Regions from separate parts of the Superficieibacter sp. HKU1 genome, predicted to be linked through region 1. Evidence: riboswitches for the same ligand, from Rfam matches in the RefSeq annotation. Region 1 holds a riboswitch; each other region holds the start of a gene.
The links. Region 1 has a riboswitch for thiamine pyrophosphate ahead of thiM (hydroxyethylthiazole kinase). Riboswitches for the same ligand answer to the same signal wherever they lie in the genome.

Region 1 (2,263 bases):
TTGCAGCCGCTCGGCCACCGCCTCGACGATATCCGCGTCAGCCAGCATACCTATTTTAGTGGTATCAATGCGGACATCGCTAAAAACTGAATCAAGCTGTGCGGCAACAAACTCCGGCTCAATGCGATAAACCGACTGCACGCCGCAGGTATTTTGCGCCACCAGGGCGGTAATTACCGTGCAGCCGTATGCGCCAAGGGCGGAGAAGGTTTTCAGATCCGCCTGAATCCCCGCGCCGCCGCTCGGATCGGTGCCAGCGATGGTCAGTGCGTTGATCCGTTTCATACCTGCACCTCCGCGTCCAGCGTCCACAGGGCGTCGAGAAAGGCCGGGATAAAACTGCCGGCACCGGCGCTTTGCTGCGCGGCGGTCAACCCGGCCTGTTTAATGAGCGCGCAGGCAGAAGCCACGTTTTCCAGCCTGTCACCGGGTAATGCGCAACTGGCGGCCACCACCGCTGAAAGCGCGCAGCCGGTGCCCACCACGCGGGTCATGAGCGCATCGCCCCCGGCGATGGCCAGCGTGCGGCTGCCGTCGGTGACGTAATCCACTTCCCCGGTGACGGCCACAATGGTCGAGGCTTCTCTGGCAAGCGTGCGCGCGGCTGGTAGCGCGGCGCCAGCAGTGTCGGTGGTGTCAACACCGCGCCCGCCTGCGCTCATGCCTGCCAGGGCGAGGATCTCCGAGGCATTACCGCGTATCGCAGCAGGCCGCAGCGCGATAAGCTCCCGGCAAAAGCGGCTACGTAATGTGAGTGCGCCCACGGCTACCGGGTCGAGCGTCCAGGGTTTTTGCGCCGCACTGGCGCTGACGACCGCCGCTCGCATCGCCTGCGCACGTTCCCCGGTCAGCGTGCCGACGTTAATTAACAGCGCGTCAGCGATGGCCGCAAACTGCGCGGCTTCCTGCGCATCAACGACCATTGCCGGCGATGCACCGAGCGCCAGCAGGACATTTGCGGTAAAGGTTTGAACAACATCATTGGTCATACAATGAACCAGCGGAGAACGGGTTCGAACGTGGTGTAGCGCGTGGGCGGTAGCCGTGCGGCTGTGCAGGTCAGGTTGCATAATTATGCTCCTGCCAGACGGTGAAGAAGGGACTTCTTTACAGGAGTCAGACTTCCCTACGCTGGCATTATCCAGATCAGGTGGTACGGGTATTTCTCAGCCTTCACCAGGAAGGGCACCCCGAGTCATCAAAATTCAAAACGTGCGATTAATGATGGTCATTAATCCCAGACCGGGATAATAATGCCAGCGGAAAAGCTTGTAAACGGTAAAAGCGGTGCGCCTGTGCTTTTCAGGCCAGAGACATGAGACGCTGGCAACCGCTGCCAGCGTCCTGGTTTTATTAATATTTGAGACGATTGGACTGCTGCACATAATCTTCAATGGCAATTGTGGCTCCCAGCCTTTCATACAGCATAAGAATACTTATCATCACTTCTCCGCCATACGATAATAAATCATCCGGTGCGGTATGATTTTCTTCGTTCGCTAAAAATTGCAGTTGCTCAATAATGTCATGGTATTCGCCGTAAATACCAATGGCCACATTATTTGCAGGAATACATTCCTGACAATAACGCAACGCATCCGCCGCTTTTTCCGGTATTGAGCGCCGATGTATAAAGATAACCATTAGCTCGCGGAGCTTAACCATCATCAATGTATTATTCATATATTCTCCTCCCAATACGAACGCCAGTAATAACTGATTGGGTGATAATTCGCTTTAAAATGTAAAAAATTGGGTTGCATTAAAATTCTCACATCTCAAATCTGAACTCAATGTTAATAATATGTTTCATTGATTAATGTCAATATCGTAATATCATTATATGTTTTAATAATAATTAACATTTAATTCATTCATGCCACACCTGAATTTACGCTAATTATTTTAGCTTTAAGGAGCGCGCGCACGCCTGTTTGACTAAAAAAAAACCTGCCGGAACCGGCAGCTTCTCAGTCGGTGACGCAGAAGTCGGACAAACGGTACTATTCATATCGTGAATAACAGGTATTCTACAAGAGGCGCTTAAGCCCTGTTACTTTCGATTTCGTGGAACAATCCTTCTATGCAAAAACTATTTCGCGTGCCGCTGCTGCTGGCGCTGTTGTCCTGTCTGATGATGCCGTGTTTTTCCTGGGCCGATGAGGCGACGGGTCAAAATGACGTTGAGCAGCCGCAGCCGGTGAAAGTGAACGTCAGTACGGCGCTGCCCGCGCTACAAAAACGGCTGGATTCGCTTAAACAG
Region 2 (2,263 bases), 1.6 Mb from region 1:
CCGATCCCATCTCCCGCTGACGCTGTTGCTGCACCAGCCAGACCGTTTCGCCTTCCCATTCACCAATGTGGAGTGCGCTCTGGCCCACAAGATCAAAATTTCCTGCCTCGCCATGTGGTAATTCTCCGGCGGGCAGCCATAATTTTTGTTCATGGCTGACTATCCACCAGCCGCGATCGGACTTCTCAATAATACGGACCATAATCACTTGCACAACCTTAGTTTCACTGGCATGTTGATAACATTATTTTTACATTTTTAGTGAACAATTTTTCTAATCTACATTTTACGGGGTCATTTATGCTAAACCACCTGGAAAGACTGACAGAGCGCGTCGGAGGAAGTAATGAACTCGTCGATCGCTGGCTACAGGTGCGCAAGCAGCTGCTTGTGGCTTACTACAATCTTGTTGGCTTCAAACCCGGCAAAGAATCGGTGACCCAGCTTGATGAAAAAGCGCTCGATAATTTCTGCCATAACCTGGTTGAGTATCTTTCCGCCGGTCATTTCAGTATTTATGAACGCATTATCAGCGAAATGGAAGGGGCAAGCCCACTTATCGCCGCGACGAAACTGTATCCGCTGCTGGAAGCTAATACTCAGGAGATCATGGGTTACTACGATTCCAGCCTGGAAAATGCTATTGATCACGACAATTATCTCGAATTCCAGCAGGCGCTTTCCGGTATCGGCGAGTCGCTGGCCGCGCGCTTTACGCTGGAAGATAATTTGATCCAGTTGGCCTATGAGAACAACCTCAAAGAAAGTGCTAACGACGAAACGAATATCGCGCGCCCGGCTTGAGTTCTTGAGTTTTAGCGCGTAAGTTACCTGCATTGCCCCTCTCACGAGGGGTTACATCTTGTCGGAGTGCCTTTAGTAAAAGGCTGAGACCGTTAATTCGGGATCCGCGGAACCTGATCAGGCTAATACCTGCGAAGGGAACAAGAGTAATTCTGCTTTTGACGCTGCCGTTACAGGCAAAGTCCATCCATTACTCCATCCGTCGTCTGACAAGCCACGTCCTTACTTTTGGAATGAGCTATGTCTGAACCTAAAATGACCCGCCGCGAACAACGCGAGCACGCACAACGTTTTATCGACACGCTGGAAGGCACCGCTTTCCCCAACTCAAAACGTATCTACATTACCGGCTCACAGCCTGATATCCGCATTCCGATGCGTGAGATCCAGCTTAGCCCGACGCCTGTCGGCGGGAGCAAAGAAAATCCGCAGTTTGAAGACAACGAAGCCGTGCCGGTGTATGACACGTCGGGTCCGTATGGCGATCCTGACGTGAAAATTAATGTCCAGCAGGGGCTGGCAAAATTGCGCCAGCCGTGGATTGACGCGCGTCATGATAGCGAAGAGCTTCCCGACCGCAGTTCGGCGTATACCAAAGAACGCCTGGCGGACGATGGACTGGACGACCTGCGGTTTACCGGCCTGCTGACGCCGAAGCGGGCGAAAAGCGGGCAGTGTGTCACCCAGTTGCATTACGCTCGCCAGGGTATCGTGACGCCGGAGATGGAGTTTATCGCCATCCGGGAAAACATGGGCCGCGAGCGCATCCGCAGTGAAGTGCTGCGCCAGCAGCATCCGGGCCAGGGTTTCGGCGCGCGTCTGCCGGAAAATATTACGCCGGAATTTGTCCGTGATGAAGTCGCCGCCGGGCGCGCCATTATTCCCGCCAATATTAACCATCCTGAATCCGAACCGATGATCATCGGCCGCAACTTTCTGGTCAAAGTGAACGCCAATATCGGCAACTCGGCGGTCACTTCCTCTATTGAAGAAGAAGTGGAAAAGCTGGTGTGGTCGACCCGCTGGGGCGCGGACACGGTGATGGATCTCTCCACCGGACGCTATATTCACGAAACCCGTGAGTGGATCCTGCGTAACAGCCCGGTACCCATCGGCACGGTGCCGATCTATCAGGCGCTGGAGAAAGTGAATGGCATCGCTGAAGATCTGACCTGGGAAGCCTTCCGCGATACGCTGCTGGAGCAGGCGGAGCAAGGGGTGGATTACTTTACTATCCACGCGGGCGTGCTGCTGCGCTATGTGCCGATGACCGCCAGGCGTCTGACGGGGATTGTTTCGCGCGGCGGCTCGATTATGGCGAAATGGTGCCTGTCACATCATAAAGAAAACTTTCTCTACGAGCGCTTCCGCGAAATCTGCGAAATCTGCGCCGCCTACGACGTCTCACTCTCCCTCGGCGACGGCCTGCGTCCCGGTTCCATTCAGGATGCCAACGATG
Region 3 (2,263 bases), 2.0 Mb from region 1:
CTACCAACACTGGCAGGATCAATGTCATCGCGCACAGGCGCAGCAGCATCATCCTGCCGGGAAAGCGGCGGCGATAGAGTGAACGGGCAAGGAAAATGGCCGGGCCTGTCGACAGCAGCGCCGACAAAAACGCCTGCCAGAAGGAGAAGCGCACCACGTGCCACAGGTAGCTGTCCTCAAGCAGCGTACGCCAGGCCGCCTGCGGCGCGCTGATCCAGAGCGCCAGAAATGCGGCCAGCGCCACCGCCACCATGAGTGTGGCGGCGGCGAGGCCCGGTATCAGCCAGCCGGGAATTAACGGCTGACGGCGCGTTGCCATTCGCTAATCCACTGCGCGCGCTGCTGCGCGACGTCATGCGAGGAAAACTGCAGCGTGGTTTTCGGTTTTGCCAGATCGGCAAACCCTGCCGGCAGGGTGACGTCAGTGACCGGATACATCCAGTTGCCGGTTGGAATGGCATTCTGGAACGCCGGGGAAACCATGAAGGTAAGGAATTTCTTCGCCAGTTCAGGCTGCTTGCTGGCCGCCGTACGGGCCGCGACTTCAACCTGGAGATAGTGACCTTCAGCAAAATCCGCGGCCGCGTACTGCGATTTTTTCTCTTCAATAATATGGTAGGCCGGAGAGGTGGTGTAGCTCAGCACCAGATCGCTTTCGCCTTTTAAGAACAGCCCGTAGGCTTCACTCCAGCCTTTGGTCACGGTAACGGTTTTTGCCGCCAGTTTCTGCCAGGCTTCTGATGTTTTATCACCGTAGACTTTTTGCATCCACAGCAGCAGACCCAGACCCGGCGTGCTGGTGCGCGGATCTTCATAAATTACGCGCCATTTCTGGTCGCTTTCCACCAGTTCCTTCAGGCTTTTCGGCGGATTTTTCAGCTTGTTTTTGTCATAGACAAACGCGAAGTAGCCGTAGTCGAAAGGCACGAAAGTATCGTTGTCCCAGCCGCCCGGCACCTTAACCGCGCTGACCGGCACGTCGCTTTTGGCAAACAGCTTAGTTTGCGTGGCGGCTTCCAGCAGGTTGTTATCCAGCCCCAGCACCACGTCGGCTTTGCTGTTTTTCCCTTCCATACGCAGGCGGTTGAGCAGCGATACGCCGTCTTCCAGCGCCACGAACTTCAGCTCGCAACCGCAGTCGGCTTCAAAGGCTTTTTTGACCACCGGCCCCGGTCCCCAGTCGGCGGAGAACGAGTCGTAGGTGTAGACGGTGAGTACCGGTTTAGCGAAAACAGGCGCGGCGACCAGCGCCAGCAGCGGCAGATATTTTTTTAACACTTTGCACCTCAGTAGATGGGTGGCAAAGGATTTTGAGCGGTAGCCTCAAATCCCTTCGCCGGCATTATCCGGATCAGGTTCGACGGGTATTTTCTCAGCTTTTATCAGCACCCCGTTGAGCACGTTAACAGTGTAATAATTTTGTCAGTTTTCGGAAAGCATTATGGCTCCGGCGGCGCAAACCAGGCGGATTTAAAGTCAAACCAGCCGAGGGTGTTCATCCGCAGGCCGCGCATACTGCGCTGCCCCTGAAGTACCAGCCAGTGATGGATCAGCGGCACAATATTCTGATTCACCTGTAACTGCTGGCTCCAGGTGGCCGGATTTAACTCGCCTCTGCGCCAGCGGCTGGCGTCTTCCTCCCAGTCAATCGGAATGCAATGGCGGATCAGCGGTACGTCGTACAGATAGGCAAACAAGGAGAAATCGAGGGGGAGGGTAAAGTTGGCGCTGTTTAACCAGACGTCGCTGACCGCCTCGCCGCGATGCCACTCTTCATACTCCAGCTCCTGAATCTCCAGCTTCACCTGATGTTCGGCCAGCAGCGCCTTCATAATGCCGCCCATCATGCGGTGTTCAACGTGATCCTGATAATACGTCAGGGTGATGGTTTCCAGGCCCGCCGGTTTTTCACAGGCGCGACTCTGCGAGTGATGCCAGCGCGGCAGCAGGCCATAGGCCGGGAACCAGGTACTCTGGTAATGTTCTCCCGCGTGATACAGCATATTCGCCGGCTGAAAGAGGTGGCTCAGCCACTGGCGCACGGCTGGATTGCTGCCGCGCGGGCTACGGGCGTCAAATAGCAGGTAATAACATCCTTCCTCAAGACGGCTTTCTACCGCTTTTTCACTCTGCGTGGTGCCCTGAAGCGTCAGGCCACCATTAGGCTCCTCGCCGATTTCCGGTAGTACCCAGACGTTCACTTCATCAATGAGCGCCCGAAAACCAAAATAGTCGTCGAAGGCGTGGATCTTAAGCTGATTCT

Region 2: linked by a shared signal. The riboswitch ahead of thiC (phosphomethylpyrimidine synthase ThiC) and the one ahead of thiM (hydroxyethylthiazole kinase) in region 1 are both predicted to bind thiamine pyrophosphate.
Region 3: linked by a shared signal. The riboswitch ahead of thiB (thiamine ABC transporter substrate binding subunit) and the one ahead of thiM (hydroxyethylthiazole kinase) in region 1 are both predicted to bind thiamine pyrophosphate.

What each region holds. Positions count from the first base shown of each region.
Region 1 is NZ_CP119754.1:2,932,167-2,934,429, forward strand. It holds gene thiD (bifunctional hydroxymethylpyrimidine kinase/phosphomethylpyrimidine kinase) at 1-285, opposite strand, end outside; gene thiM (hydroxyethylthiazole kinase) at 282-1,070, opposite strand; TPP riboswitch at 1,107-1,203, opposite strand; gene P0H77_RS14100 (hypothetical protein) at 1,354-1,683, opposite strand; gene P0H77_RS14105 (DUF3772 domain-containing protein) at 2,084-2,263, shown strand, end outside.
Region 2 is NZ_CP119754.1:4,510,680-4,512,942, forward strand. It holds gene nudC (NAD(+) diphosphatase) at 1-202, opposite strand, end outside; gene rsd (sigma D regulator) at 301-804, shown strand; TPP riboswitch at 857-961, shown strand; gene thiC (phosphomethylpyrimidine synthase ThiC) at 1,045-2,263, shown strand, end outside.
Region 3 is NZ_CP119754.1:919,318-921,580, forward strand. It holds gene thiP (thiamine/thiamine pyrophosphate ABC transporter permease ThiP) at 1-319, opposite strand, end outside; gene thiB (thiamine ABC transporter substrate binding subunit) at 295-1,278, opposite strand; TPP riboswitch at 1,311-1,403, opposite strand; gene sgrR (HTH-type transcriptional regulator SgrR) at 1,440-2,263, opposite strand, start outside.